Regions from separate parts of the Lactobacillus kullabergensis genome, predicted to be linked through region 3. Evidence: riboswitches for the same ligand, from Rfam matches in the RefSeq annotation. Region 3 holds a riboswitch; each other region holds the start of a gene.

Region 1 (10,507 bases), 280 kb from region 3:
AAGGTTCATATCACCGGCAAATAAACCAGACATATCGGTTACCTCACTGGTATCAGCGTTCTCTAAACCCTTAATATCAGACAAATATCTCAAATTGGCAAATTTTTCTTTTGAATTTGCAGGTAACTTAAACGGATTTTCAAAAACGATATGTTCAATACTTCCAGCCCATTTGAATTCTTTAGTAAAAGGTGTGCTTGACAATTGTGCTCCTTTAGCGCCGCTAACAGTCAGCGTATTGGTAAGGACATCATATTGCCACGTGCAGCTGCCATCAGTGCCAGTCCAAAAGCCCAGCTGATTATTGCTAGTACTGGCTGCATTCGGTGTTATTTTTGCAGTTTGATCTTTAGCAGCAGGTGTTGCAGAAGCTGCCAAAACATTTTGCACCAGATTAGCGCCACTCATCATGCCCAAGACTATGGCAGCCATACTGATACCCATTTTTGCTAAAATATTTTGCTTGAATTTAGTTAACTTCATTTTCTGACCTCCTTTTCCTCTTAATTTCATTGTAAGCCTTTTAAAAATTAAATAATATCTTCTTTTGCGTTTACTTGCGCTAGTTTCCAGCCAGTCATAAAATGCTGCTCGCGCAAAGAACGCAAGTCAGAATAATCGCTCTCCAAGCTATCAATTGCATCCTGCAATTTTTTGTTTTGCTTACGGATCTGGTCAAGTTCAGGATCATTAACAACGCCCTTCAGGTGCATTTTAGCGGCTAATTCGCGTCGTCTTTCCTCAAATTCACCCTTCAATGTAGCAAGAGCGTCTTCATATTTGACCAGTTTTTGGTTAACTTCAGGAATTTCATTATTCAAACTGACAAATAATTTGTAGGGCATGTTGGACTTAATACGGTTGCATTCCGTGCAAGATAAAATCAGGTTGTCAAAATCATTATTATGTGACAGTGAAACCGGATCTTTGTGATCGACGCTGCGGCCGCGCCTGCCGCAATATTGGCAGCGGTAATGGTACTTGGCCCGAATACGCTCACGGTCAATATAATCCACTTCATTGAGCTTAAAGTCGACGTTTAAGCCTAATTTACTTAGGTTTTCGGCAAAAGTAAACTCGTTGCTGGGCACAAAGTCAGTTTGGCCTGTCTCGCTGTCAATTACTGCCTGGTTAAAATCATGTGTTGCTAGTTGCTGCTGAGCCAATTCATTGCCGTCATAATCCTGAATGAAGGCCTCATAGCGCTTGCGCATGTCATTTTTAGCAACCAAAAATGTTGAATTATCTGCGACTTCACCTTTTCCTACAAAAGTAAACAATAAGCATTGCGCAAAAACTTTAACCGCAATATTGGCAAAGTCTTCCGGCTTTTCTCCTCTTTGAATGCATAGATCGCAAATACTAGTCAGTTTAGGATTAATCAGACCCGTTTGTTTAAAATGTTTGGCATTTATGCGCAATCCACACGCACTGCATTGAAACTTCACTTTTAAGCTTTCTCCTTAGAGCAAAATGTATGTATCATTAATCTAATTCTACTCAATTTAGAGCAATAAAAAAAGGCGGACGAAAGTTTCATCCACCCTTTAGTCTTGTTTAAAAACAAACTATTTATTTTCGTCTGCTTTGGCCTTGTTCAAGAAAGCAACAACTGCTGCCACGTGCGCAACACGTTTCTTGCCGTTCTTCTTGTTCTTAGGTCTTTGGTTTGGTTCACAACCAGTGTTGTAATTTTCACCTTTACGCATAGTACTATACTTCCTTTCAAGATTTTCGAAAATCTTATATAGTTTAACACTTAGGGCTTTTTGAAGCAAGATGCGCTCATACTGAACCGTTCTGTTTTGCCATTTAAAATAAAAAGCGCTCCATTCTGGAACGCTAAAAATAAAGTTATTTTTGAGTACATATTATTAGTTAAACACACTAATTATTTTCACTAACTGTCATGGCAGCATCAATTACGCCACTGTCATCGGCTAAACTAATGGCCGCATTCTTTTCATCTACTACCAAATCGTTGCCTAAATATTGCATTTCTGCAGGACTGGTGTATAAATTTAAGCCAATATTATTTTCAACTTTAAGTGAAAAGTCTGGGTCTTGCTGATCCAAGACTACAAATTGAAAACGAGTCCCGGCAGCACAGCTACCGGCAATGTTAGAATATTTGTTGGAACCGTCATTTAATGAAAGCAAAACAACTTGTCCGTCTTTCACACTTTTCTTGATTTTCTCAGCTGCACCTGCTTTAACATTCATTTTAACTGATTCGGAATTACTCATTTTAATATTTCCTCCTAATCCTTAGCAATTTTCTCCAGTATAGGATATATTAAGTTATAGTGTCAAAAATTATGTTTATAGTAAAAGTGCTTTTCACCATGAAAAATTTATTATTGCGTATAACAGAAAAAAAGGTCAAAATGTATATAGCGATTATAGATGATTATAACTTGTGAAAGGGGACATTTTATGACCGTCTTGAAAAAGGTTTTTAGTGATAAAATCCTGCAGATTACTTTTGTAATAACGATTATCAGTCTTTTTTTTGCTAGACCGCGGCTTGAGGATATCAACTTACATACGATTTTTTCAGTCGCCGCGATGCTAATCATTATTCAAATATACGCTTACTTGCACGTTCTGGACGTGTTGGCGTATAAACTGACCAGTATTGCCGACAATATGCAGAAATTAAACATCTTGTTTACGCTTCTAGCGATTATTGCTGGGATGTTTCTTGGCAATGACATAACAGCGCTTACATTGATTCCCCTGTATTTAAATATTGCCAAAAGATGTGACTTGCCACAAATTTTGCCTGTCACTTTAATTGGTATGGGTGCAAATATTGGGGCTGCTTTTACTCCTTGGGGTAATCCCCATAATATCTTTTTGGTCAGTAAATATTCTGTTAATGCCCTGCAGTTTTTCTCCTGGTCTTTGCCCTATTTATTAATGGCTTTATTCATTACGTTTATTATTTTTTACTTTATCCCTCGTAAAAAAATTCCCAGACAAGATATTAAACAGATCAATATCAGTTTAAGACCTACAATCATTACTACGGCAGTATTTGCATTATTTTTCTTAGGTGTATTTAAGGTCATTAATGTGGTAATTCCGATGATTGTTGCAATTATCTTAGCCTTATTAATCAATCCCAGAATTTTGCTTAAAGTAGATTTTGCTCTGCTATTAACCTTTACCTGTTTCTTCATCTTCATTAGTGATATTCAACAGATCCCGCTGATTGTCAGCATCATACATACGATGATTAATTCGGAAAGCTCAACTTACTTCACTTCGATTATCTCCAGTCAGATTATCAGCAATGTGCCTGCGACTATTTTAGTTGGTAAGTTTACTCCTTACGCTGAAGCGTTATTTTTAGGTTCTAACATTGGCGGCTTTGGCTCTCCTATCGGTTCAATGGCCAATATGCTGGTCTTAAAAACTTTTACTCAAAATGCGACAGTTTCCAGAAGCGAATTTTTTAAGAAATGGTCTGTAATGCAGTTTATTGGTCTGATTGTTTTAACCGTTGTGGGCTGGGGACTTTTATTAATTTAAGATACAATTTAGTAAAGCTTTGCTAATGAAAGATAGTATAAGCTTCTTTTTTATATTCAAAAGGTCCTTAATCAGTTATAATTAAGAGATACATATAAGGAGGAATACTATGAATAGTTTAACTTGGGTAATTGTAATTATTGTTGTTTTATTAATTGCACTTTATATTACAGTTTACAACAGTTTACAAAAAGCCAAAGTATACACCGATGAATCTTGGAGTCAGATTGATGTACAACTGAAGCGGCGTAACGACTTGATTCCCAACCTAGTCGAAACAACTAAGGGCTACGCCAAACATGAAAAAGAAACATTGGAAAATGTTGTTCAGTTGCGTAATCAGTTAACTAATATTCCCAGCGATGATCACGCTCAAACTTTAAAAGTTTCCAATCAGATTTCTGATGCCCTTAAATCAATTTTTGCCTTATCAGAAAACTATCCTGACCTTAAAGCCAACCAAAACTTCTTGAAACTGCAAGAAGAATTGACTAACACAGAAAACAAAATTGCCTATTCGAGACAACTTTACAATTCATCTGCTGCACTTTACGACCAAAAGTTGTTAACTTTCCCATCTAACATTGTTGCTCACATTCACGGTTTTAAGAAAGTTGACTACTTACAAACTAATGAATCGGAAAAAGAAGTACCTAAAGTTAAATTTTAAATACCAGGTCAGTTTTTATGTTATTTCAACAAATTGCCAGCAATAAACGTAAAACCGTTGGGATTATGGGATTATTTGTCATTATTTTAGCACTTGTAGGGGCAGGACTGGGTTATCTTTTTGGTGATCGTCCTGTTTTAGGATTAATTATTGCTGTGATTTTTAGTCTAATCTACATGCTAATTGTCTTGCCTAACCCGGCTAATATGGTTATGAGTCTTAACCACGCTCAAGAAGTCCATGAACAAGATAATCCGGAATTGTGGCATGTTGTACAAGATATGGCACTGGTCGGTCGGGTACCAATGCCTCGAGTTTTTATTATTGATGATCCCAGTCCTAATGCTTTTGCGACTGGACGCGATCCCAACCACTCTGCTGTGGCAGTTACTCAAGGTTTACTTGACATGATGAGCCGCGAAGAACTGGAAGGCGTTTTAGGTCATGAGATTTCGCACATTAGAAACTATGATATTTTAGTTTCTACTATTGCCGCAGTATTAGTTGGTGTCATTTCTTATTTATCAGGTATTGCCAGTCGTTATATTTGGTGGATTGATGATGATCGCGACAGTGATAACGACAGTGGTGGTACTATTGTTGTTATTTTTAAGATCGTGGCTATTGTATTTGTGTTAATTCTGGGTCCTATTTGTGCCAGTTTAGCGCAAATGGCATTATCGCGAAATCGTGAATATCTGGCTGATGCCTCTTCAGTAGAATTAACCCGCAACCCACAAGGATTGATTTCTGCTTTAGAAAAGATTGACGGTTCTGAGCCAATGAAGAAAGCCGACCCCAGCAGTGCCGGCATGTATATTGAAGATCCTGTACGCAAAAAGCGCAGTTTTGCTCATTTATTTGACAGTCACCCGCCAACAGCTGACAGGATCAAACGCTTAGAAAAAATGTAATAAAATAAAGCAACCTTTTTAGTCAAGGTTGCTTTTTATTTTAAGTTGATGTTTGCCTGTCTAAATAATTCAGCTCGCATTTGGACTGGCGTTTCATGATAATATTCACTGAATTTTTTATAAAAGAAGGACTTGCCACTATAACCTACCCGTGCAATTATTTCTTTGACGGAAATATCTGGTCGTGCAAGCAAATTGCGCGCCTCTTGCATACGCCTTTCATCAACATGCTCTACGAAGCTTTTACCAGTTTTTTGTTTAACCAAACTTGAAAAATAATTAGGATTGAAACCAAAATGTTTGGCTGCTTCATTAAGCGTTATGTCAGTAAAATGCGCATCAATATAATTTTCTAAATCAGTCTGAACAAATTGGTGATCAGTCACAGGACCTGTCACTAAGTCTTGATTTCTAATTGCGGCAATTAAAAGCAAGTTTAGTTCTGCCAAGATCACATTGTGAGTATACAAATCCTGATTAAGATATTCATCAATTATTTTTTTTAGCGCATTGGCAGATTTAGACAAAAGTGTACTGTTTAAAAATAATAAGCGCCTTTGATTGTAAGCGTCAGTAATTTCCTTAAACACCTTTTTTTCACGATGACTCATGGCAGAATAGCTTCCGAGAAAATCCAGCATCTTGAAATTATGGTCAAATTCTAACTTAACTAATATGTCGTTTTCTCCCTGCCGCAATATTTCATAATCACTTTTTCTCTGTAAAAATACGATATTGCCGGCTTTAAGCAAGAAATCCTCATCATTGATTCTGGCTTTTACCGAGCCCTGAGCTTCATATAATATAGTTGAAGCTGTAGTTTGGTAGCGATGAACCCCAGTATTACGATTTTCCAAAAACGCTCTAAATAAATCAAAATTATCATTTTTGGGTTTGATTCTTACCTCATTAGTGTCAGACTTAGTTGAATCCAAAATGCTGGCTAAATATTGTTCAAGTTTAACAGCTGCCATTATTTCACCTTCTTATGCAAATTTTAAAATATATAGATTTATTATATAGCAAAATTTCATCTTACTAATAGAATTTTGATATTTAGATTAAGGAGAGAATACTTGTGTATGTAGACATCTATTTTTCTTTTATGTATAATAAATTTAACATCGGGGTGCCCTAGAGGCTGAGAACAGACCCGTCGAACCTGCTATGGATAATGCCAGCGAAGGGAAAACGAAAGATTTTACATCGTCAGGCCTTATCCTGACGATTTTTTTGGTAACTAAAATGATTAAATTAAACAACCTGACTTTTTCATATGATAAGCAAAATAAAATATTAACAGATATTAATCTCACTATTCCCACTGGTGAACTTTCACTATTGGTTGGTCCAACCGGCTGTGGCAAATCTACATTATTAAAAATTCTAGCAAATTTATATCCTGAGTTTGCGGGCCAATTAAGAGGCAGCGTTAATTTAGGCGGACTAAAATCGGCTATGATGTTTCAAAATGCCAGTGAACAGTTTACGATGACAACACCGCGAGAAGAAATAATTTTTGCACTTGAAAATCTTTGTCTTAATAAAACGCAGTATACAAAACGCTTGAATGAAGCTGTTCAGTTCACACAGATTGATTATTTGCTTGATCAAAAAATTAATACAATGTCTGGCGGCGAGCAGCAAAGAGTTGCTTTAGCTGTACTTGTTGCGATGAATGTCGATCTTTTTTTACTTGATGAACCCTTTGCCAGCTGTGATCCAGCTGCTCGCAAATTCTTAATTGCTAAATTAGCTCACCTGCGTGATCAAGGGAAAACAATTATTTTAAGTGATCACGTATTAACTGACTATGAAGGCCATTGCGATAATCTGTTTCAATTTCAAGGTAAAGATTTGGTGCAACTTTCTGCTAATGAAAAAGAAAAACTGCTGCAAAAAAATACGGAATCCGTTTCTTATACTTTTGCCATCCCTAACGATGACAAAGAAATTTGTTTTAAACTCAAAAATACAGAGATTACACAAAATCGTTTGCTTTTACAGCAGGAACATTTAAATATCTTTTCTGGTAAAACCACTCTTATTACTGGAGCGAACGGGGTTGGCAAAACGTCTCTTTTTAATGCACTGACCAAAATGATCCCATATGCAGGCAGTTTAACTTATCACAAGCAGGAAATCAGTAAATTATCAGCTCGCAAGTATCTCCTTAAAGTGGGGCAAATTTTTCAAAATGCGACCGATCAATTTATCAACGTTTCTGTTGCGGATGAAATCAATTTAAGCAAAAAGCAGCGAACCAACAATTATTTCACTGATGACAAAATAAATGAGGCTTTAATCTCCCTTAAACTTGATTCACTGCTTGACCACGTGGTTTATTCATTATCTGGCGGGCAACAAAAGAAACTGCAAATTTTACTAATGTTGATCTCCGATCAGGATGTATTGCTAATTGATGAGCCCCTTAATGGCCTGGATGCGGACTCTGCTAACAAAGTAATGGCTTTATTAAAAGAAAGTCAGAAAGCACGCAGTCAAACGCTTTTAATTATTAGTCATGAACTAAGGAATCTGGCAGATTGGTGTGACTATCACCTCAGCTTTAAAGACCAGCATTTAACTTATGTGAATAAATGAGGTGTAATTATGAATCCCAGTTTTAAATTTTTTCTAGCACTGATAATTTCTATAGAAATATCTCTTAAATCAAGCTTGTTAACCAATCTTTTAATCATCTTTTTTACCATAATTTATCTAATCTACAAACACATCAAAGTAAAGAACCTGCTTTTAACGTTATTAATGCCCTTAATTGCTGCATTTACGGTTTTTGCTACTTTATATTGGTTTGCACCTCAGCCTAATTTGCAAAATGCACTGAGTTTATCCAGTCGGATTTACGTCTATACCCTGACTATCTACTGTGTATCAATAGGAACTACTGCCACGGAATTAGCACGCTCTTTTGAGCAAAATTTCCATTTACCCAGCAAGTTTGCCTATGGAGTTTTAGCCGCTCTTAACATCGTCCCCAGAATGAAGGAAGCCGTTAAACAAATACGCACTGCCGGCATGATGAGGGGAGTTTATTTAAGCTTTTGGTCACCTGTTTTATATTTTAAAGCTATTCTTGTTGCGCTTAATTCGGCAGAAAATTTAGCACAGGGCATGGCTTCTCACGGCTACCGTGAGAGCGCTCGACGCTCAGTTATCGTGCCTGTTCCTGTTCAAAAAAGTGATTGGCTTAAATTGATTGTTATTCTGTTTTTAGTTAACCTGGCATTATTTACCTTAAAATAAAAAAACGGACCTGCGTGTCCGCTTTTTCTTTGGCCTAATTTATTTTGCCATAGTATAGCCTGTGACATTTATTTTGACTGACTGATCTGCATTGACGAAAATCTGAGGTTTTTCAGAAGTATAATACCGTTCTGAAAATACCAGCTCACCGTCATTTAAGAAAAATTCAATTGAACTGGTATCAATAAATACCCGGATTTTCAGATTGGACTTTGGTCTTAATCTACCATAGCGTCGAGAATCATCTATGGGTTTATCAGCTCGAGTTAAAACCACTTCGTTATTCCCTTTGTTCCAAGTGAGTGTTACTAAATCTTCCTGCTTATTTTTGAGTATAAAATTAATCTCACTGCCAGACCAATCTTCAGTTTCAGCTGTCAAAAGCATTTCCAGATGCTGCGGATCAGAAACATTAATCTGCTTTAACGAAGTCATCAACTTTTCATCAATTACTTTTTCTTGCCGCAGCTGTTTTAATTCTTTAACCGGCTTCATATATAGCTGATTATTCTTTAAAGTTAGTTCTCTGGGCAAGGTTAAAGCACCACACCAGCCATCAGCCTGTTCAGGAAAGTCAGCATGCCACATATCAAGCCAGCCAAAGACAATGCGCCGGTTATCGGGTGTTAACATGGTTTGCGCTGCGTAAAAGTCGTGGCCATGATCAAGTTCTTGAAACACTCCGTGTTCAAACTGATTTTGACGATAATCCATCTTGCCGATGAAATATCCCGTTTGGTAAAGATTAAGATACTTTTTACCCTTTGCTGCAATTCCCTGCGGTGAACATAAGAGAACACCTTGCCCATTTAGTGAAAAAAGATCCGGACACTCCCAGGTATATCCTTCATTATCTCTTTCCTGAGAAACTGCAATTGGTCCTAAATATTCCCAGTGCAATAAATCAGTTGACTTATAAGTAATTGCACGACCCAATCCTGCCTTATCTTGACTGCCAACAATAATATAATATGAATCCCCATGTTGCCATACTTTCGGATCACGAAAGTGCTGTGAGTTATCAGTCGGTGGTACGGCAATCACTGGATTACCACTGTATTTTGTAAAATGAATACCATCATCACTGTATGCAACATTTTGCGTTTGGCAAAAATGGCTGTGATCATTCACATCATAATAATGATTGCCAGTATAGATCAGATATAAACGATCATCTTTTGCAATCGCACTGCCGGAATAACAGCCATTGTCATCTTCAGGACTGTCTGGTGTCAGCGCTATTGGCAGTTCTTCCCAGTGAATCAAATCTTGACTGCGATAGTGTCCCCAATGCATCGGTCCTCTTTCAGATGAATAGGGATAATACTGGTAAAAAATATGATAGTAGCCTTGATAATACGAAAAGCCATTGGGATCATTCATCCATCCGGAAGGCGTAGAAACGTGGTAATTAAGACGATAACGTTCATTAGTAATTTTTGCTGGAACTCGCATTTTTGTTTCTTCCTTATTTTGATAAATTTTAGTTCGCTTACTTGTTTAATTGCAAAATTAAATAGCCGTGATTTACTTCTGTATCCTTGTTCTTGATGGCAAAGCCATTTTTATATTCAGGGAATAATACCATGACAGCAGTTTGCTTACCAGCTGCTTAAATAGCTTTAAATCCATCTATGCCTGTGGGTCAACTGCTGCAATTCTTGACCATCTTTTACCAAAATTGTGAAGCCGTAGCCGTTAAAACTTGTGCTTCTTCAGCAACTTCACGGATTCCAATTTTTTTCATACTAAAATTCCATCCTAAATATATTTTAAAAATCAATCCTATACACTTTTTAAAATGCCATTTGGTTTACTTATGATACGGGCTGCCACTGTTAATCATAAATGCGCGATAGATTTGTTCAATCAAAACTACCCGCATCAACTGGTGTGGCAAAGTCAATTCGCCAAAACTCAGCAGATCATTGGCCCGCTTGTTTACTTCCGGGCTGGTGCCCAAACTGCCTCCAATTACAAAAGTCAAATCCGAATGTCCGTAGGTGGCCAGATCCTTTAGTTCCCGCGCGAATTTTTCACTGCTTCTCTGCTTTCCCTTTATTGCAGTCACAAAAACATATTCTTTATCCTTGATTTTACTCAGGATTCTTTTTCCTTC
Region 2 (10,507 bases), 630 kb from region 3:
TCGCGGTGGCAAATTTACTAATGTTATTTTCAACCCAACTACTTGCACGCTTAATTACTTCAGGCATTTGGCGAGCTATATTTTTTATTTCAGCTAAGATTGGTGTAAATTCTACAGACGAAAGCTTGCCTGTTTTTTGTGCAATTAACATTGCTAATAACATTAAATCTAAAATTTCTACGCTATAGCCAGCACTGACATAAGGCATTTCTTCAACTGGCATTCCCATATCCAAAACGTGATGACAAACCTGGCCAACTGGACTATCAAGTTCACTGGTTAAAGCAAAGACTGTATTACCGGCATCTTGTAATCGCTGAATAATTTTTACTACAGAATAGCTGTGACCGCCTTGAGATATTGCAATGCATAAAGAATTTTGCTCAACATGAAGCAAATAGTTTTCCGCTATAGACGGCTCTTCAATTTTTACAGGCATTTTTAAAATATTACTCATAAACGGCAATGCACCATATGCGGCATTAGAGCTTGAACCAGTGGCATAAATAACAACATTAGTAATATTATTATTTATTTGACCTATCTGCTTAGCAAACAAGTCCTCATAATTTTGCAAAACTGCTTCATAATATTTTGGTTCTAAGTGGACATAATCTTCTATACTTTTCACAAGAGTCTCCTTAAATTATTGACCCAACAGTCCTGACCAGGCACCAAATATTCCGATTGCTGCTATCAGCAACAAAATATATTGTGATTTCCAGCCTTTTTTATCAAGCCAGAAAATAAAGAATGTGAACAATAGAGGTAAAATACCGGGAACAATGCCATCACAAATTTTTTGAACGGTAGTCGCTTCAGCACCACTACCAATTTTCAAAGGCATTTTCAAAGTTACCATGGTCGCAACCATAGCCCCGACAACAGCAAGTCCTAAAACAGAAGCACCATAGGTTAACTTGTCCATTAACCCAGTCTTTTGCACTTTATCAATAAATGATGAACCGATATTGTAGCCAATAAACAAGCCATAGTATCTAGTAATAATGGCCGGAATATTAAAGATCAATAAGAACAAAATTGGTCCTAAAATATTTCCTTGCATTGCCAAAGAAGTACCAATTCCTGTGGCAATAACCCTTAACGTACCCCAAAAGAATGAATCACCGATACCACTCAAAGGACCCATTAGAGCAACTTTAATGTTATTGATTGAAGCTGCATCAAAATCAGGATCAAGTTCGTTTTGTTCCTCCATCGCAATTGAGATACCTAAAGGAAAAGTACTGAGCCATGGAGTAACATTATAAAACTCCAGATGACGTTTATAGGCTTCTTTTAATTTTTCCTTGTTTTTACCATAGATCTTTCGCAAAGCAGGAACCATGGAGTAAGCATAGCCAAGATTCATTTGGCGCTCATAATTCCAAGCCCATTCCATTGTGAACGACCGCCAGAATGTTTTCATTAAATCTTTTCTGGTGAGTAACTTAGAATTCTTCATCTTCATAATCTATGCCTCCATCATCTGAATCTTTTTCATTTGTATTATTAGAATTAGCAGCAGTATTTACTAACGGTTGACCTTTAAATGCGGAATAGCCAGTTAGAATAAGTGCCAAACATGCACCGAAAATGGCTACGCCAGTTACTGATACTTTGAGATAGACTGCCAGGGCAAAACCAATAATAAAGAAAGTGACATTATTTTTGTTGACCATCATCTTAAGCAGAAGAGCGAAACCATATGCTGGCAGAAGACCAGTGGCAATTCCCAAGCCATTGATAATGAACTGAGGAATAACGGCTAAAATCGCCTTAATTACGGGGCTACCTAAGACATAAGAAATGCCAACTACTAACCCTATTGGCAAGTTAACCGAGAAAAAGCCTCCCAGAACGTTCATTCTACTTACACCACTGCCGTCAGCTTCTTCGGCATATTTATCAGCGCGGTGAACGAAGAACGGTAATATGAAAATAAAGCACAAATTTTTGATTACCAAAACCAGTGATGCGATGGGAATACCCAGTGTTAAGGCAACAGCAGTGCTTTTACCCGCTCCAATTGCAAAAGCGGTTCCCAAAACACTACCGGAAATTATTTCTGGGGGAATTGCCGCACCAATAGAAAATGAACCAACAAAGGCTAACTCTAAAGTTGCCCCCATAATAATTCCCTGATGCAGGTTACCCAACACCAAGCCAGTTAACGTACAGGTTACAAGTGGCCTTGACAGCATTGATGAACCTACAAAATATTCGCCATTACCCATCATCGCAATTAAAGCCAAAATAATTGCGGTTAAATATACATTCATTATTTACCTCCAATCATTTTTTACGAAATTCTTGTCTTTCATCATTTGGCACCTGTTGAATCCAGACATCCACTCCCTTTTGTTGCAGTTGATCTAATTCACTAGCTTCTTCTGCAGTTAAATTAATTGTTTTAGAGTAGTTTTCTGTTCCTTCTCTGGGCTTAGTGCCACCAAGATTAAGGCCCGTTATTTTATCACCAGTTCCCTTAATAAGTTCAACAGCGTCAGCAACTGATTCAACTACGATCAACATTTTATATTTGTCCGTTATGCCCGAATTAATTGCTTTTATGCTGTCTGCAACAGACTTCATTACCAACTTAGACTTTTCTGGCTTGGCCAGCCTGATAGCCGACTTACGGAAATCATCATGGGCAACATCATCGTTTACAACAAATATCGTGTTAACGTCTAAACTATTGAACCAAGAAACAGCTACTTGTCCATGCACCAACCGATGGTCAACTCGCACTAGTTTAATCACTTTTCATTCCTCCATTAACTAAAATCTATTGAGTACCTTGTTTTTAAAGCATCTTGCAGTCTGTACTCCACGGCTACAATTTTGCCTTCTCTAGTTGAGAATAGGTTCATAATTTTAAATACTGGATCTTTTTCCTGAATATGAAATTGTTTACTAATTTCTTCGGTTGCTTTAATTAATTGAAAGTCTTGATATACATCATCCGGTTTATGAATACCAGTATTGACTGCTTCAATTATTGACATTACTTTTAGACAATTAGGATCAAAACCCGGAAAGTTATCGAGGAGCAGAAGTAAATGCTCACATGTAATTTCATTCTTAATTTCAGCTGTAAAGGAAATATCATATAGCAATTCGTTTGAACTTACATTAAAAACCGCAGCATAATATGAACCAACCAGTCTTAAATAAGTTTCTTTAAATTTTATTTTGTCTGCTGACTCCAAGTATAAAGGCTTGATAATACCAGTCATTTCCAAAATATTTTGTTTAGAAATTATTGGAGCAACAAATAAACCACTTCCTTTTTTACGGACAACCTTATTTTCAGCTACTAATTGATTAACAGCCTTTCTAATTGTTGTTCTACTGACATCATATCTTTTTTGTAATTCAACCTCATTGGGTAAAGTGCTACCTGGTGGATACCCACCATTAATAATTCTTTTATCCAAATCGGCATATACTTCTTTAAAAAGCAAAACTATTCCTCTTGATAATCATAAATATTATTAGCATTAAAATGATATTTAAATTTATTTCCTACTAAATATTGAATTGTACTCTCAATTGGTAAGTCATCGTCTTGATAATTGAAACTGTTTACTTGATAAAGAGGAGTACCTTGTTTGACTTTCAACAGACTGCTTATTTTCTTATCGGCCAAAAAACAAGAGATACTTTCTTTACCATAACTTGGCCTCACATGATACTCCTTCTCTAGAACCTCATAAAGTGATTTATTAGTAAAATCAATCTTTGCCATTTTGCTAAAATTCTTCTGACTAAAATACGTTATTTCGTATGTTAGGGCGATATCTTTAACAAACCGAACCCGCTCAATTTTGATAACTGACCCTTTTGAATTAAAAAAATGATCTAACCTCTTGGGCATTGTTTCGATAGTTGTTGCCAGATGCTTGATGCTAACTGTCTTATTTTTAAATTCAGTAGTCATTGACTCCATTCCCAGCATATTAATGTCAATTTTATTGTTAGAAATTATTCCAGTCCGTTCTTTTACCAGTACTTGTCCCTCATTTTTGAGCCCATCCAATGCATGTTTCACTGCATTGCGACTAACTTGCAATTTCTCCGAAATTTCGCGTTGTGAGGGTAATTCTTTCACTTTTTTAAAGTGAATTAAAAATTCTAAATACTCTTGAACTTGAACCGCAGCAGTTCTTTCTTTGAATTCCATGATGTCTTCTTCAATCTGGTATCATTATTTTATTTAATTGCTTCTTTTTTTGCAAATCACCTTTTGTTTAAGACATTTAATACCTTAAATTTTTGCTTTAAAAATATATCTTTTAAATATTTGATACCAGATTTATAGTAATCGCTTCCACAGCTCTTGTCAATATTTTTTTGTTTAGTTTTAGTTTCCAACTTTTTCAGAGCATTTTTAAAGTGAAATATACCCTAACCGTTGGTAATTAAAGGCAAAGTAAAGTAAAATATTTAAGGATTAAAAGGGAGTGGCACAATGTCGAGACTTGAAAAGCCTGTCGTGATTGGTATTACTGGTGGTTCAGGCAGTGGAAAAACTACTATTGCACAAAAAATAGTTGCTCAAATGCAGGAAGATGAACATGTCCTGATTATGACACAGGATTCTTATTATAAAGATAATACTGGCATCCCTATGGATATACGAATGAAGATCAATTATGATCATCCCGATGCCTTTGATGTACCCTTACTAGAAAAGCAACTGCGCGATTTGTTAGCATATAAAGCTATTGAGATGCCTGTTTATGATTTCAAGGAGCATACTCGCAGCAAAAAAACCATTCATAAAGAACCTGCTGATATCATTATTCTCGAAGGAATTTTAGTTTTAGCTAATAAAGAAATTCGTGATTTAATGGATATTAAAGTATATGTTGATACGGACGATGATATTCGCTTTATTAGACGTTTAGAGCGTGATTTAAGTGAACGAGGGCGCTCAATTGACTCTGTAATTGATCAGTATCTGAGCACGGTTAAGCCAATGTATCATCAATTTATAGAACCTACTAAGCGTTATGCCGACATTATTGTTCCGGAAGGTGGCAAAAATGATGTGGCAATTGATATGTTGACTACTAAGGTTCATTCTATTTTAAGTAGAAAAGAAAAATAATCAACAATAAAAAAATCAAGCTTGAATCAGCTTGATTTTTTTACTATTAGATCAATCTATATTTTAATAATAAGATCAAACACAAATATTTTACTAATTTTTACTTCTGAAGTCTTTTAATTTATCCATAAATGATTTTACTCTATTTTCATCTACTGGATTTTCAAATATTCCATCTTTTTTGAAATACGTCGCTACAAAAGCACCGTCAACTTTACTGTAAATTTCTTCAATTGAATCTAAAGTCAAACCTGTAGTGGCAAACACCACTTGATTAGGTGCCGTATTTTTGATTTCTTTTAACACATTCATATCAATCTTTTGACCAGCAATAGAACCAGATACGCCAAAAGCATCAACCATATTTTCAAAATTAGCTGTTTTAACAGTCTCTTGGATCGTTCTTCCGCCAAGATCACGACTAGACTCAGGACGAACATAGTGAATAATTTTAAAATTGTCCATTCGCAAATTTGCTTTATGACGCTGATGAGCACCAACGTCTTGATTTACAATTCCAGAATTACTGGAAAAACAGCCAGCAAATTGACCTCGTGTATATTGTCCTCCTACAGCAGCATTTAGAGCAATTGATGCGCTTGGATCACTTATTACGTTACTACCAAAAGGCACTTTAATAATAGGCTTCACGACTCCAATAACATATGCCATTGCTGCTAAAACTTCTTGAGAAACCTTATTTTGATACGGGAAACTAAATTCATTAGAGAACATTAGTCCATCTATGCCACCATTTTGAAGAGCAACTATATCATGCTTAGCACTATCAATTACTTTTTCCATGCCACCTTCGAAATCATACATAGGGTCCGAAGGTAAGGCCTTTAAATGTACTAAACCAATTGCTACTTTTTCAGTACCAAAAATATCTGTTAACCATGTTGTCATTTTATATTATCCCCTTAAAAACTTATAAAACTCCAATAAATGAGCATAACATTGCCACTACAAACAACCCAATCATAATTTTAAAAACACTAACATTTTTTCTGAGCAATACAAAGCAGATTACTACAGCAAGCACGCTAAGCATTCCTGGTAAAATTGAATTAAGCAGATCTTGAACAACAATCTTTGAACTGCCAGCAACTATTTTTAGTGGGGTAGTTATCTTGACATTGTTTACAGTCATTGCGCCCGCTATGACCAAACCCAAAATGGATAAACTATTGGTCAATTTTTTCATTACTGACTTATCAGTAATTTTAGTTAAAACTTTTTGTCCTAAATTATAGCCTTGAGTAAACGTAGTAAATCCTAATACTATTAAATAGATCCCATAGATTAGAGCATAAACAATTGGTCCAGCTAATTTGCCTCCTGTTGCCAAATCTACACCAACAGCTAGCGCAATAGTTTTTACTAATCCTTGGGTAATGGTATCGCCAATTCCTGCTAATGGACCCATTAATCCAATTTTAATAGCATTAATAGCTTCGCCAGATACAGCTCCTCCATTAGCATGATCTTCTTCCATAGAACAAATCATTCCTGGAATAAAAGCACCCCAATTATTTTCAGTGTTAAAAAAAACTAGATGACGTTTTAAAGCTTCAGCTCGTTCCTCTTTAGTATCATAAAGTCGATTTATCACTGGAACCATTGCATGGCAAAAACCAAGTGACATCAATCGTTCATAACTCAAACAACTCTCTGAAGTTGTTTCCCATAACAGGAAAACTCTCATTAAGTCTCGTTTAGTTAATTTCTTTTTCTTCACTACTTCACCTTTTGTCGAATCACTCATCGTCAGCGTCTCCCTCAACTAATTTATTTAATCCTAGTGCCCAGAATAATAGTGCACAAGCTCCTCCAACTAAAGTAACTGCAATTATATTGAATTTTAAGTATGCCACACAAACATAACCAATAATTGCAAAACCAACGAATTTGCCATTATATACTTGTTTCAGCAGCATTGCTATTCCTAGTGCAGGTAAAACAGTACCGACTGCATTCAAAGCATTCAAAATAAATTTCGGCAAAGAATTCATTATTCCTTCAAAATAAGTTGCGCCAAAATAAACTGAAAGGAAAGCAGGAATGCCATACCAAATAATAGAAGTTAGAACCGGAAGCAACCAGTTATAAATCCAAATTAGTTTGGTTTCACCTTTTTCTGCATATTTATCAGCCATATGTACAAAAATTGCATCAAAAGTCATTTTTGCATTACTTGCAATTAAGCCAAGAGTTCCTAAAGAAACTGCAATCGTTAAACCTACTTTTGGTGATTGATGAGACACAATAGTGACAGCTGTTCCAATAATTCCGGCATAACATTTATCATAGGAACTAATCCCACCAACAGTGACTTGTCCCATGTATAACAATTGAATAGTTGCACCAACTATAATTCCAGACTTTATGTCTCCCAAAAGTAAACCAGTGATCGTGCCACTTAAAATAGGTGCACCATTTACAAACCAGCCAAGGTACTCTACCCATTGACCACCATTAAACCAAGCCCAAAGGCCAACTAACAAAGCCTTTATAAGCATATCTTCTCCTCCATAATTAAATCTCTTTTATAAAAGAACCTGCTTTTCACTAGGTGTAACCTGAAAGTACACTTTGACACCAGAATCACGCATGTTCTCTAACTCCACTTTTTCCTCTTCGCTGGCAGAGATATTCTTAAATAATTTTTGCCGTCCTGGGCCGGCACCCATACCGCCAACATTTAATTCACGCAAAGCTACACCTGAATCAAAAATTTTTTTCGCAACTTTGGGAAGTTTCATTAAAACTAATGTATTTACTTCATCATTATCAAACTCTGAAACAAGATTTTCGATTTGATCTTCACCAGTTATTTTTAAATCGGTACCAGCTGGTGAAACCATTTTCATCACGTTTTTTATAAAATCATCTTGTGCTACGCCGTTATCAACCACCCAGATACGCTTTATTTGTAATGTTTTTGCCCAAGCAGCAACAATTTGACCATGAATTAACCTGTCATCAATACGTATCATTTTTATTGCCATTTTCTATCTCCTTTTCATTTTTTCGCGAAATATTTAGATTAATCTTTTAATTTTTGAATAAAAAATCAATTATAAATATATACTCGACAAAAAGTATTCTTTATAACCATTTTTTCCTATATAGTTATCACTAAAATTCTGCAAATTTTGTTTTGTTTATTATTTACAAAAATGTGCCATTGCAGCACATAAAATAATTTAGTCAAGAACTAACATAAGATTTTTTTCTTTTTTTATTATCAAAAATTAACGTAAACGCCTACAGATTTAATATTAGCTTAATTTAATAAAAAGTCAACAACTTTATTGATTGGTAGGTTCTTTTATAAAAATAAATAGAGGCCTTTCGACCTCCTTATTAATTCATATATTTTAAAAATAAACTATTAATTTAGAAAATGACTAATCAACTTTTGGCTTTAACGCATTATCGAACAAATTTGTGATCAGTTTAACTAAAACGCCATCGAAAACTAGCGAAGAAATGATGTTAGTAATGAACATCACTATTTGAACCTGCATACTGAATTTACTCCAACCATATAAAATATATGATGGAATAAAACAGCCAAATGATGCAAAGAATGCACCGGTTAATACGCTTTTCCAGGTAAACTTTTGGTAACGCTCTTTTTTAGGAAAAAAGCCAATTTCATTAGTCGCACCCTGAATGACACCTGAAAGAATAGTAGTGGCTCCCCACTGCCCACCAATAGCCATTTCAACAATTGATGCCAGCAGTTCACCTATTGTCCCAGAACCAAGCGTAGGAACAAAATACATTGCCAGTGGTCCCGCCATAAGCCATAAACCAGAAAACACAGTGTCTGTTACTGGCGCAAAACCTGTGGGTACCAAAAGCATCTTAACTAAATTAAAAGCCCAGTTAAAACCATAGGTATAAATAACACCCATAATGATACCAATCAGTGCAATTAAAATAATTGACTTCACATTCCATTTTGAAGACCTTGTAAACATAAAAATACTCCTAACTTTATATGTCATTAGGAGTATCTTTAGTAACTAAATTTAACACTTCCCTAACGCAGGTATTGTCCCGTTCAGGTTCAGAGGGTATTTCTCAGCTATTTGGCACCCCTAGTGACTGATATTCATTTTTTACTAGTATATCACATTTTAACTAGTTTTTCTGCTCTATTCAAAAGAACAAGTATTTTTAAAACTGACTAAAACTTGCTAATTTCTCTTTTGTAAGATCACGAATAATAGCTAGCGTCAGATCTACGGAAGCTTTAAAATCGGAATAAGCACTAAAACAATATGGCGAATGTTCATAGCGTACTGGAATGCCAATTACAATAGTTGGTGCTCCGTTTTCATAATAAATTGCAGCTCCATCCTGTCCGCCACCGGTACGAACCGACCGAGTATACGGAATATGATTTTTATCTGCTAAACCACAGGCATATTGCTGAAATTTAGGATTAGGTAAAAAGGATGTATCCATGTCACGCAGCATTGGTCCTCGTTTTAACCCTGTCTGCGATAACCACTCTGGGGTAAAAGTATCATCCGCTGGACAAGATTCCAAGACTATAGCTAAATCCGGCTTTACAGCTCTAGCTGTGACATATGCACCTCGCAAACCCACTTCTTCCTGGCTTGAAAGTGCAGCAACAACGTTAAAATCGCATTGTTCGCCCTTTAAATTGTCAAGAACATCTGCCATAGCAGCTGCGCCAAAACGGTCATCAAAGTCCTTACCGAAGAATAGACCGCTTTTTTCATTGTATTCACATTTGACATCAACAAAAATTGGACAACCAGTATCAATTTGATAATCATTTATAGTTTCAGCTCGAGAACTGGAACCAACGTCAATTGACATATCGGCTACGTCCGGTACATTATTTTTTTCGGCTGCAGTCATAAAGTGCGGGGGTTTGGTTGCAACTACTCCAGGCACATACTCACCTGCACGATTTTTTATTTTGACGCGTAAAGCAGGAATATTGTATTTGACCCAGCCACCCAATGGTACAAATTTAATCATTCCATTAGGCCGAACAGCCTGCGTAATAAAACCAACAGAGTCGGAATGAGCATCTAATTGAATTACCGGTTGATCTTTTTCATTTTCTTTCTTAGCTGCATAAACGTTGAGCATGCCATCAACTTTGACATTAGCAAAGTCATGCACAGTTTCAGTAAACAATTTAACAAATTCTTCTTCAAAACCTGAAGTAGAATTAGCATCGGAAAAAGCTTTGAGCATTTTAATTTCTTGTTGTTTATCCATCTTTTTACCTTCCACTTAAAATATCTTATCTATTAATTCTACCAAAAACTTGAGTTACAGGCTTTAAAAAATAAATAAGATGATAAATAATCCTACTGCTTTTACTAATATATA
Region 3 (10,507 bases):
TGAGTGAATGGGGCGAAGTCAAGGCCTTTGAAAATCATTCCGGGCAAACTTATTTTGACGATCAGGATAAGCTGCATCCCTTAGGAGAAATGATTGAAGGCTACGGCAACAACCCGCAAGACCACGTTGAAGGCCTGCGTTATCGCAATTTCATTGGTACCTATTCTCACGGACCATTGTTAAAAAACTTGAATGTCGCTAACGCCATAGTAAAGATGATTCTTGAATGGCATGATGAGCGAATAGCAGCTAAAACAAATTAATTACAAAAATGCTACTAGGCGTAGTAAATGATATGACCCCGAATTAAGACAATTTCGCAGGTCATATTTTTATGTCTAAATTGTCTAAGCAAGATAAAATTGAAATCTATTATCTTTGGCAGAACTATCAGGGTGGAGCAGTTCGCTTGTTACCATCGTAGAACATTTGCTGGCGCATATTGTGATACATCAGGGTCAGTGCCTTATCGGTGACAGTACTATCACTGGCTAGCAGCTGCTTTAAATATTTCTGTTCCTGGCCCTCTTCAATCATAGGCGGTTCAAACTCGCCTTGGTACGTTTCCACCCCGCCTGATCCATTACGCAAATATCCTGGAAAGGCAGCCATATCGCGGGCAACAATCTTATTAAGCTTCTTTTCGAAGTTTAAGTCTAGGGGCATTTTTTCGTTGATGGCAAACTGCCAACCGCGCTTAAGTTGAACGATAATATTAATATCATCGATTGGAATGCCATCAACACCCAGACCCATCAATGATTGTCTGGGTCTGTGGCATAGTGGTAGTCAGGCCTTCAAAGCGTGAGTTCGTGAAGACTAATTTGGTTAAATTAGTTTTGGCAAAGCGTCTATTTTCTTCAGGCGCTAGTCTGAACTTGTCTTCATACTTCAATTGATTTATCCTGCTTTCTAATCTAATCCAAGGCTATCTTCACGATCAAGCCCCTGCTGCTCTTTTTCCTGTTGTTCAGCGTATTTTTGGGCAAGTTCAGCTTGGCTAAGTGTCTTTCCAGCACTTTGTAGTACTTGGAACGCTCGATTGCGGCTGGGTGTGTTTTCGACTTTAATTAGTTTAGCAATTTTGTCAACATTAGCTTCATTTTGCGCTTCAATCATCTCTTTGTTTCTTCGCGGATAGTCAATTACTTGGCCATGATTAGCCGCGTATGCAGAAAGAAAAACTTTGCAACTACGGCCGTTGCCCTCTCTAAACGGGTGCATGAAATTAATTGCGTCTAGCAGCTCAGCATAGTCTTTGTTAGCCAAAGGCTTTCTCGCGGGGTGCTTGTGCAGCATGTTATTAATATCTTTTTCGGCAAAATCGAATCTGGTATGATCAAAAAACTCATACCCGTTTTTATTGAAATTGCCGGGGCGATATTTACCGGCCCAATCGTATAGTTCACCAAATAAGAATTGGTGTACCTTCTTAAGGTCTCCGATATCGTTTATTTGGGGCTTTTTTTGCAACAAGAACAAAGCATTCCGAGCGGATAGCTCATATTCCTTTTTCTCTAACTCCTTTGGGTCATGGATATGGAGCTTATTTTTTAGGACGCCATTTGAATACAAGGTTTCACTAATCCAATCACTCATTATCCTTGCCCCAAATTTCTTCAAAGCGCTCAGCTACTACTGGATCAGGCTGGATAGCTTCATCAAGCAATTCCTGGATATCTGATTCTGTAGGATTCCACCCTTCCAGGTGGTTGACTTCCACGACAGTTCTAATTTGTTGGTAAATTTCTTTATTAGCAATGAAAACGCCTTGGATAGTCTGCGTTTCATCGTTTATATCTAAAATATATGGTTGTGTTTCTAGCATATTGAGTAAATCTCCTGGCTTCTCTTTAAGTGCGATTGCAAAGGCATTAAGGACCCTAATTGACCAGGTCTCAATTGGTTTAACAATTGAGTTTCTTAAAGTACTAAGTGGGACGTTGCTGGCCTCAGCGACTTTAGCGACGCTTATATTTTTGCTTTTGAGTAGTTTAACGATTGTTGCACTCATTTTAAAGCCTCCAATATCTTTACTTATATTATACCATATTTAATCACTTTTATAGTGATATATGGTAAAAAGCGATATTAGATTTTAAAGTAGTGCTATTCAAGTTCTATACCTGTGGATTGTATTACCTGCTTATTGGAAATCACAACACTATCTGTTTTGTCTTTATTTAATTGTATCTCCGCTTAGTAGAATTTTCTTGTTTTTTACTATTAACTAGCACATCGTTCCAATCTTTACCAATAGTTTTGGCAGGCTGTAAATTGCTGAATTGGGGTGTAGTGGTCAAAATTGCAATTTTCGAATTTGATTATTTACAAAAGGAATGATTTTTTGTTGTAGGCTAATTCAGGAATATCTTTATTTTCCATATATTTTAATGAGAGTTACATCGTCACCTTTGACCTCAATAACCACTGTGTTGTCAATTGTTGCTATATTTTTTATATGTTGCGACAAGCTCAAAAGGCTCTGCCGATGTATTATTCATCTCAGGCATATTATCATTTGATGCAAAAACGGCATTAATTCTTGAAACCCCAAAAGTGATATAATTAAGGCTACTATTAATAAAGATGACTGTTTATATTTTTTAAATTCTGTTTTCATAATTTTTTCTCTCTTCCTAACATATTAAAAATGAGCAAAAATGAAAAAATAACAAAAACTATAACTGTATTTATTTTAACATTTCTCTTTATAGGCATTGGAATGGGTTTTATACATTATTATAGAATTAATTCTTTAGAAAAAACCGTATATCTTAGTGCTGGCGAAAGAAAATATTCATATAACTTAGACACATATAAATGCTTACATAATAAAAAAATTGCTTCTGTTAAAATAACTACTGATAATCAAGGATCTTATGATACGCTTTATTATGTCGGAAAAATTAATAATAGATATTATGGCTTTCTATTTAAAGATCGTGGCATATTAAGAAAAGCAAAATTAGTTTATATTAAAAAAATTGATGAATAATAGCATATTAGCTTTTAATATAATGATTTCAACAATGCGAAATAACTGAACTAAAAAAGGCAGCTTAAGCTATATGACCCCAAAATTTAGGACAAATTTGGGGTCATATCAGTTACTGCCTTTTTGATGAATTAATGAAATTAACCGTAATATTGATCCTGGTCTAAAGCAGTTTCATCGAAATTAACTATCATAAATTCATAGTTTGAAAAACACTCCATCCAATTGTTAAAATAGTCGTTCTCTTTTTTTAGAGCCTTGCTGCTTTCTTCTCCTTCTATTATAAAAGGCTTTGAACGTATATTAAAATTTGCATGTATTGCACCCAGCAAATTCAATAAACACAGGAAATCTTTTGCTGAATCCACACTTACATGAAAAGATTTAAACGAGTTATTATTTTCGCCAAGATATCTTTTTGCTCTATTATACTCATCAGCAGATTCTGCCTTATGATTTTCAACGCTATTTACATTCTCTTCAATAATAGCTGTCGGAGCTTGCTTTTTAAAAAAATCTAGTATCTTTCTTAATTTAAAAAATTGTTCATCATTCATTTTTATTATTCTCATTTAAAAGGCGGTGCTCGGAAACATTATATCTCCTATGAAGCCATCAATTTTGCCGCTTAAAGTGGCATAGCCATGTCATCTACGAATGCAAGAATAAGAATATTGCGGCTAAGTTTGGCATCGGCCTATACCGCGAGCACTATAACTGACGGTTCTTGCTTTTTTGCTTCCACTAGCATAGTAGTGCATTGTTAGCTCTCCAGACCAATTATAGACTAGAAATACAGGTTTAAGATCAGTTGCTTTTAGTGCATAATATATGCTGCCACTAGTAACCCACATTTTAGAAATTCCTAAATCACCATTAACAGTACTAGGTAAATCTACATTATTATAAAATAAATATATCTTATTTTCTCCAAGTTGCACACTTTCCTGGGACTTTGAACAATAATTACATTGTCCAATATCAAAATTTTATTATGAAATTGACTAAAGACAAGTAAGAATAAAATAAAAGCGCTTTTTACAGAAGTTACTTCCAATCTTGCTTTTCATAAGCCATCTGCCAAAACTGCAATTCATAATAGCTGCTGCGCACAAACGCAGTTTGCATTTGCTCAAGTTCTTCATTAGTCGCACTTTCAGCCAAAGAGTTGGTTAAATGCAGCATTTTTGCTACGTTGGCGCCATACCATTCGCCATCATAAGTATCAATCCATTCCTGATAATAAGAAACCGGTGAGCCCTTTTCTGCCATTTTTTGGCCAATTTCCTGATAGAGCCAGTAACATGGTAAAAGCGCTGCAACCGCTGGTTTAACACCAGATCGATTTAATGTCATATGCATATGGTTAACGTAGTTATAAGCTGTTGGAGCCACCAGAGTTGCAGAAATTTCAGTCGCAGTTATTTTTAATTCTTCAAAAAAATGGCCTCGCACTGATATTTCGACATCTTTCAAGTCTTGCACCCCTGCCAGTAAAAATTCCTTTACTTCCTGATTATCCGTTTTTGCCGCAATCAATTCATGCAATTTGCTGAATTCTCTTAAATAATAACGATCCTGCAACAGATAAAATTTAAAAGTTGCAATTGGGAGTTCGCCACTTTGCAATTCCTTAATAAATGGATGCACCATACTTTTATGCCATAATGCCTTCCCAGCTTCGTGCAGTCGATCCGTAAAATTCATGAATATTCTCCTCCAAATTAAATACTATTTGTTAAAATAACTTTTGATTAATACTAATTACATTTTATTAAATATTAACTATAATCACTATAATTTTTTGTTTTCTAGCACATTTTTAATATTAGTTAAAATACTAACACTTATAGCTTATAATAAATAGCGTCTTTATCAACCTAACGTTGTAATAAGCAATAAAATACGCTATAATTGTAAGCGATAACACGAGGGGTGCCTTTTTGGCTGAGATGAAAATTTTTCAGACCCTTTGAACCTGTAAGTTAATACTTGCGTAGGAACGTGTCAAAACTGCTTAAGCTTTGGCATTTCCATATGCCAAAGTTTTTTTATTAGTCAAAAATTTTAAGGATATTAAATTAGGAGTAATAAAATGCAGTTAAAATTATTAGACAAATTGCGAGCAGAAAACCCGGTTATTTTCAATATTGCTAATTTTGTAACAGTTCAAGATGTGGCAAATGCTGTTAATGCTATTGGTGCTTCACCAATTATGAGTAATGAAGTCGCTGAAGCTGAAGAAATTGTGCGGATGGCTTCCGCTGTGGCAGTTAATATTGGTTGCTTAACCAAGCAGCAAATTAACCACATTAAAAAAGTGGAAGATTTAGCGCGCCAATATAATAAACCCATAGTGTTTGATCCTGTTGCCGTTGGCGCCGTGGAGTACCGTTATAAAATCACAGATAAACTTTTATGGGATTTTCATACTAGTATTATTCGGGGCAATATTGGTGAGATAGCTGCCTTAGGTGGCTTTGATTGGAGCTCAAAGGGGATTGATGCAGGCTCCGGTTCTGGTGATATTGATGAAATTACTGCAAAAACTGCTCAAAAATATCGTTGCACAGTCATTGCGAGCGGGCCTACAGACACAATAAGCGACGGTAAAAGAATAGCCCATATCCATAACGGCTCACCCCTTTTTAAAACTCATGTGGGTTCTGGTGACATGTTAACCAGTATTGTCACAGCTTTTACAGCTGTTGCTGACGATCCTTTTGAAGCAGCTCAAATAGGTGCTTTAGTTTTCAGTTGCGCTGGTCAATTAGTAGTTAAAGATCATCCCAATGTCGGGCCCGCTACTTTTGGCATGTATCTCATGGATTATCTGTATAAAGTAAAAGTTGCAGATATTGAACAAATTGCTGATTTTGATTAAGGAACTTTATGATGACTGAAAAAATTAATTCTTTTCCCCAGGTTTTAACTATTGCCGGCACAGATTCAGGTGGAGGTGCTGGAATCATGGCTGACTTAAAAACTTTTCAAATGCAAAAAGTATTTGGTACAGCTGTAGTAGTAGCAGTGACAGCACAAAACACTTTGGGCGTCCAGAAATCTTTTTTACTGCCTTTAGAAATGATCGATGCCCAATTCGCCTCTTTGGCAGAAGATTTCCACATCCGTGCTTGTAAAACAGGAATGTTGGGCGATGCAGATCACGTTCACCAAGTTGCACTTAATTTGCAAAAGTATGACTTTGGTCCTATTACCATAGATCCAGTGATGATTGCTAAGGGGGGCGCACCATTATTAAGTCAAGATGCTGTCGCTACCGTTAAAAACGAATTGCTGCCTTTAGCCGATCTAATAACACCCAACTTGCCAGAAGCGGAGACTTTAACTGGCATCAAGGTACAAGATCAAGGCCAATATCCAGAATTAGCTCATAAATTACAAGATATGGGAGTTAAAAATGTGCTAATTAAAGGCGGTCATGCAAGTAGCGCAGAAGTAAAAGATTATGCTTTATTTGCTGATGGTTCTGATCTTTGGGTCAGCAGTTCCAGGATACATACCGAGCGCACCCATGGCACCGGTGACACGTTAGCTGCAGCAATTACGGCTCAGCTGGCTTTAGGTCAAAGTTTACCTGTGGCAATTAAAATTGCTAAAAAGTACGTTACCAAAACTATTAAAGAAACTATTCAAGTTGGTCATGGTCACGGCCCTTTAAATCATTGGGCTCAGTAATTTAGGAGAAATAATGAAAGACTTTAACACTGATTTTTTACATGCTTACTTTATTTGTGGCAGTCAAGACGTTCCAGAAGGTAAAACATTACCGGGCATAGTCGCAGAAGCACTTGCTGCAGGTATTACTGCTTTTCAATTTCGAGACAAGGGACCTAATTCAACTTTAAGTGAAGCTGAGAGACTCCCCATGGCACAAAAGCTGCATCAATTGTGTCAAACGTATCACGTGCCTTTCTTCATTGACGATGATGTTCAGCTCGCACAACAAGTTCATGCCGAAGGTGTCCATGTTGGTCAAAGTGATGAAGAAATCAGACAGGTCATTAAAGAAGTTGGCGAGCAAATGATTATCGGCTATTCCTGTTCGAATTTAACGCAAGTTGAACAAGCCAATAAAATTAGCGGAATTGATTATTATGGCAGTGGTCCAATTTATGCCACCCAATCTAAAAGTGATGCCGACCCCGAAATTGGTATTGCCGGCTTAAGCCAACTAGTCAAAAGCAGCACTCGGCCAATTGTTGCTATTGGCGGGATAACTGTTAACGATTTAAAGGCAATCGCTAAAACTAAGACAGCTGGTGCTGCAGTAATCTCAATGATTGCTCAAAGTAAAGATATTAAGCAGACTGTCAGTCAAATGCTCACAGCGCCATGGATAAAAAATGACTAGCATATTTTAAAGAAATAAAAATGATTCTGCACTTGGCAGAACCATTTTTTTATTGATGATATACAGTTTTTAATTTATTAAAATAGCAGTAAAATTTTGAAATTAATCAAGTTGGGCAATCTTTTGGAGTGTTCTAATCATTTGGGCTACAAAGCCGGACTCATTATCATACCAGGCGTAGCCTTTAACTAATTGTGCACCATTATCACCAGTTTCAACCTGAGTCAGAGTTGGATCAAATACCGAACCAAATTCAGTGCCAATAATATCTGATGAGACAATTTGGTCGTCATTATAGCCAAAAGAAGCATTGCCTTCGGTATGCTTTTTAATTCTAGCGTTAAATTCTTCAGCCGTAACTTTCTCTCCCAAAATAGCGGCTAGTTCAGTAATAGAACCAGAAATAACCGGAACTCTTTGTGCAATACCCGTAAGTTTGCCATCCAATTCGGGTATAACTAGTCCAATAGCTTTTGCTGCTCCAGTTGAATGCGGAATAACATTAGCAACAGCGGCACGAGCATTACGGACGTTGCCACCACGATCAGGGCCATCCTGTAACATCTGTGAAGCTGTGTAGGCATGCGTTGTAGACATAATTCCCACCTGAATGCCAAATTCATCGTTCATTGCCTGAGCTAGTGGTGCCAAGCAATTGGTGGTACATGAGCCTGCGGAAATAATTTGATCAGAGTCAGTTAATTGATCATCATTTACACTGTAGACAATTGTCTTCATATTGCCTGCAGGAGCAGAAATTAAAACTCTTTTAACACCGGCATCAAGGTGAGCCTGTGATTTTGCAGTTGAAGTGTAAAATCCGGTACATTCAAGTACTATTTTAACCCCGTCGTTTTTAACCCACGGAATTTGACTAGCATCTTTTTCCGCATAAACCGGAATATTTTTACCATCAATTACAATACTATTAGTTGTAGCAGTTACTTCATGATTAAATTGACCATGCGCAGTATCATATTTTAATAAATGTGCTAACATAGCTGGTGAGGTTAAGTCGTTGATTGCGACAATTTCAATGTCGTTACTGGCCACTTCATAAATTCGCCGTAAAGCGAGCCGACCAATGCGACCAAAACCATTAATACCAATTTTTGTAGTCATAATAAGTTCCCCCTTTAGATTACAAAATTAGTATATTAAAATTAATTCACCTTGCATAATCCGAGATTATAATAGGGTTATCACTTTTAATGATATGGAGTATTATGAATTTTAACGATTTATATATTTACCAAACAATTTATGAAACTAGATCACTGAATAAAGCGGCATTGAAATTGGGCTACACTCAATCCAATATTACGGCCAGGCTCAAAGCATTGGAGCGAGAACTGAAAGCACCACTTTTTGTGCGTTCTAATTTAGGGGTCAAACCAACTAAAAATGGGCAAAAAATGTATCATTTTGCGACTAAGGCACTACAAAACTATCAAAACTTAAAAGACGATTTAACCAGTAACAAACCAAAAGTTTTAATCTCTGAGTTGCTTTTTGGCTATGTTATTACCCAAAAGAAACAGTTTGCACTTGATCAATATGAAGTCATCATTAAAAGTACTAATGAAATTCAAGAATTATTGACTAAGCATCCCTATGACATGGTCTGGGCCTTTACCCCGATCACTTTACCCCAATATTCGTTAATCAAGAAAAGTCATTTACAAGCTTGTTTTTTAAAAGGCAAAAAGCAGGAAAATAAAAGAGTACCGGTTGCCATAAACGCAGACATAAATTGTCCGTTTCGTAACTTGACTCTCAAATTAACGCAGAATAAAAACAGTGTCACTGAAATTGATTCACTGGAAATGATTTTAGAGCTAGTCAAAAAAGGCCAGGCAATTGCATTATTGCCTAAATACTTAATGAATGATGATTTAGTTGCAGCTGATTCGCAAAGTTGGAATATCCCCTATTATTTTTATCGCTATCAATTATAGATAAGTAAAAAGACGCCATTATTTGAATAACGGTGTCTTTTAAATTTCTAGTTCAGTTCCTTTAAATACGTTTCATAAACTGGACACAGATTAAACGCATACTTGCTGTAAGTCCGCGTTGCTAATGGGTCTGTAGAGTCAAATTCACCACTTAAAGTTTGATATTTTGCTTGTGCCCAATTTAGCAATTGTTGTTGCAATTGGTCTAATAAATTAGGCTTAACAGCACCCATCCATCCTAAAGTCAATTCTTGAGGGGTATCCTCAAAAGAAAAGCAATAAGCCTTAATTTGTCCAGCAGCAATTAGCGCTAAGGGAGCGTGTTCAAGTTGATCAGTGAAAATGGTTTTGCTCCACTCACTAAGAGGTATCTTTGCAACCGGATTTGCTAAATGATTTTTTTGATAATCGGAGAAACTCACTTGTGCCAGCCTATTCATTATTACAGAATCTTTTTTTATTTCATGTAGAGTGACCATCTGTAAATCAGTCGCAATTAGAATATTTTTCAGTGCCCTTTTCAAGGGCATCTGGGGTTCTACAGTAGTTCTGATTAACTTAAAACCATTTTTTTGACCAATGGCATTAAAGAGTAATTGCGGTGCATAATCATAAGTAATTAAAGCGTTTTGGTGATTTTTTTGGGCTTTTGCCGTTAAATCCGTCAATATTTGCTCATAAACCTGCATTTGTTCACCGCTGGTTAATCTAGGTGCAAGATAGCCCGCAAAATTTAAGGAACAAGGGTGAAAAGCATTTTGCCAACAGGTCATTAACCCGACTGGCTTATTTTCGAGATAATAGGCTTGTGTATGTTGAGGAAATTGTTCTACAGCTTCCTTAATTTTTCTATCTGGACTTACATTGGCTAATAATGAGCCATACATAATTAATAATCTCCTTTATGGGCTATTATTTTTTCGCCCGTAAAATTTTGGCCTTGGCATCATTGTAGCCGTCAATGTAGCGTTCTATTTCAATTGCTTTATTCTGGGTAACACGATTAACTAAGTTAACACCTTTTTTAGGAAAATCCTTGAAAGAATGACTCTCTGCATAGTCCTTTTTGGCTTGTTCATAACCCATTTGATAATCACTGAGAGAACTCTTTTTCACAGCAGTTTTTGCTGCATGATAGGTATAATCATTGGTATCACGCCATTTTTTATATGCTTT

Evidence for each region. A riboswitch is a leader RNA that binds a small molecule or an ion and turns the genes downstream of it on or off. The one in region 3 is predicted to bind thiamine pyrophosphate.
Region 1: it holds a riboswitch for thiamine pyrophosphate, as region 3 does, so the genes downstream of both, DKL58_RS00680 (ATP-binding cassette domain-containing protein) here and thiM (hydroxyethylthiazole kinase) in region 3, are expected to answer to the same signal.
Region 2: it holds a riboswitch for thiamine pyrophosphate, as region 3 does, so the genes downstream of both, DKL58_RS02465 (ECF transporter S component) here and thiM (hydroxyethylthiazole kinase) in region 3, are expected to answer to the same signal.

The regions. Positions count from the first base shown of each region.
Region 1 is NZ_CP029477.1:137,452-147,958, reverse strand. It holds gene DKL58_RS00720 (BspA family leucine-rich repeat surface protein) at 1-483, opposite strand, end outside; gene DKL58_RS00715 (HNH endonuclease) at 531-1,448, opposite strand; gene DKL58_RS09550 (hypothetical protein) at 1,569-1,709, opposite strand; gene DKL58_RS00705 (iron-sulfur cluster biosynthesis family protein) at 1,888-2,247, opposite strand; gene DKL58_RS00700 (SLC13 family permease) at 2,437-3,537, shown strand; gene DKL58_RS00695 (LemA family protein) at 3,647-4,207, shown strand; gene htpX (zinc metalloprotease HtpX) at 4,225-5,121, shown strand; gene DKL58_RS00685 (AraC family transcriptional regulator) at 5,157-6,095, opposite strand; TPP riboswitch at 6,237-6,327, shown strand; gene DKL58_RS00680 (ATP-binding cassette domain-containing protein) at 6,367-7,725, shown strand; gene DKL58_RS00675 (energy-coupling factor transporter transmembrane component T family protein) at 7,735-8,388, shown strand; gene DKL58_RS00670 (glycoside hydrolase family 32 protein) at 8,428-9,843, opposite strand; gene rlmH (23S rRNA (pseudouridine(1915)-N(3))-methyltransferase RlmH) at 10,202-10,507, opposite strand, start outside.
Region 2 is NZ_CP029477.1:483,862-494,368, reverse strand. It holds gene DKL58_RS02520 (SIS domain-containing protein) at 1-631, opposite strand, end outside; gene DKL58_RS02515 (PTS system mannose/fructose/sorbose family transporter subunit IID) at 647-1,471, opposite strand; gene DKL58_RS02510 (PTS mannose/fructose/sorbose/N-acetylgalactosamine transporter subunit IIC) at 1,452-2,282, opposite strand; gene DKL58_RS02505 (PTS sugar transporter subunit IIB) at 2,296-2,766, opposite strand; gene DKL58_RS02500 (GntR family transcriptional regulator) at 2,781-3,470, opposite strand; gene DKL58_RS02495 (GntR family transcriptional regulator) at 3,473-4,189, opposite strand; gene udk (uridine kinase) at 4,478-5,119, shown strand; gene DKL58_RS02485 (BtpA family protein) at 5,213-6,028, opposite strand; gene DKL58_RS02480 (PTS system mannose/fructose/sorbose family transporter subunit IID) at 6,051-6,887, opposite strand; gene DKL58_RS02475 (PTS mannose/fructose/sorbose/N-acetylgalactosamine transporter subunit IIC) at 6,880-7,641, opposite strand; gene DKL58_RS02470 (PTS sugar transporter subunit IIB) at 7,669-8,130, opposite strand; gene DKL58_RS02465 (ECF transporter S component) at 8,533-9,111, opposite strand; TPP riboswitch at 9,154-9,243, opposite strand; gene DKL58_RS02460 (M42 family metallopeptidase) at 9,311-10,393, opposite strand.
Region 3 is NZ_CP029477.1:1,875,313-1,885,819, forward strand. It holds gene DKL58_RS08790 (type 1 glutamine amidotransferase) at 1-263, shown strand, start outside; gene DKL58_RS09650 (Fic family protein) at 391-666, opposite strand; gene DKL58_RS09655 (hypothetical protein) at 740-895, opposite strand; gene DKL58_RS08800 (Fic/DOC family protein) at 913-1,599, opposite strand; gene DKL58_RS08805 (helix-turn-helix domain-containing protein) at 1,592-2,014, opposite strand; gene DKL58_RS08810 (hypothetical protein) at 2,654-2,998, shown strand; gene DKL58_RS08815 (hypothetical protein) at 3,139-3,555, opposite strand; gene DKL58_RS08820 (hypothetical protein) at 3,679-3,939, opposite strand; gene tenA (thiaminase II) at 4,046-4,705, opposite strand; TPP riboswitch at 4,920-5,018, shown strand; gene thiM (hydroxyethylthiazole kinase) at 5,094-5,882, shown strand; gene thiD (bifunctional hydroxymethylpyrimidine kinase/phosphomethylpyrimidine kinase) at 5,894-6,697, shown strand; gene thiE (thiamine phosphate synthase) at 6,711-7,373, shown strand; gene gap (type I glyceraldehyde-3-phosphate dehydrogenase) at 7,476-8,495, opposite strand; gene DKL58_RS08850 (LysR family transcriptional regulator) at 8,600-9,331, shown strand; gene DKL58_RS08855 (hypothetical protein) at 9,379-10,218, opposite strand; gene DKL58_RS08860 (hypothetical protein) at 10,244-10,507, opposite strand, start outside.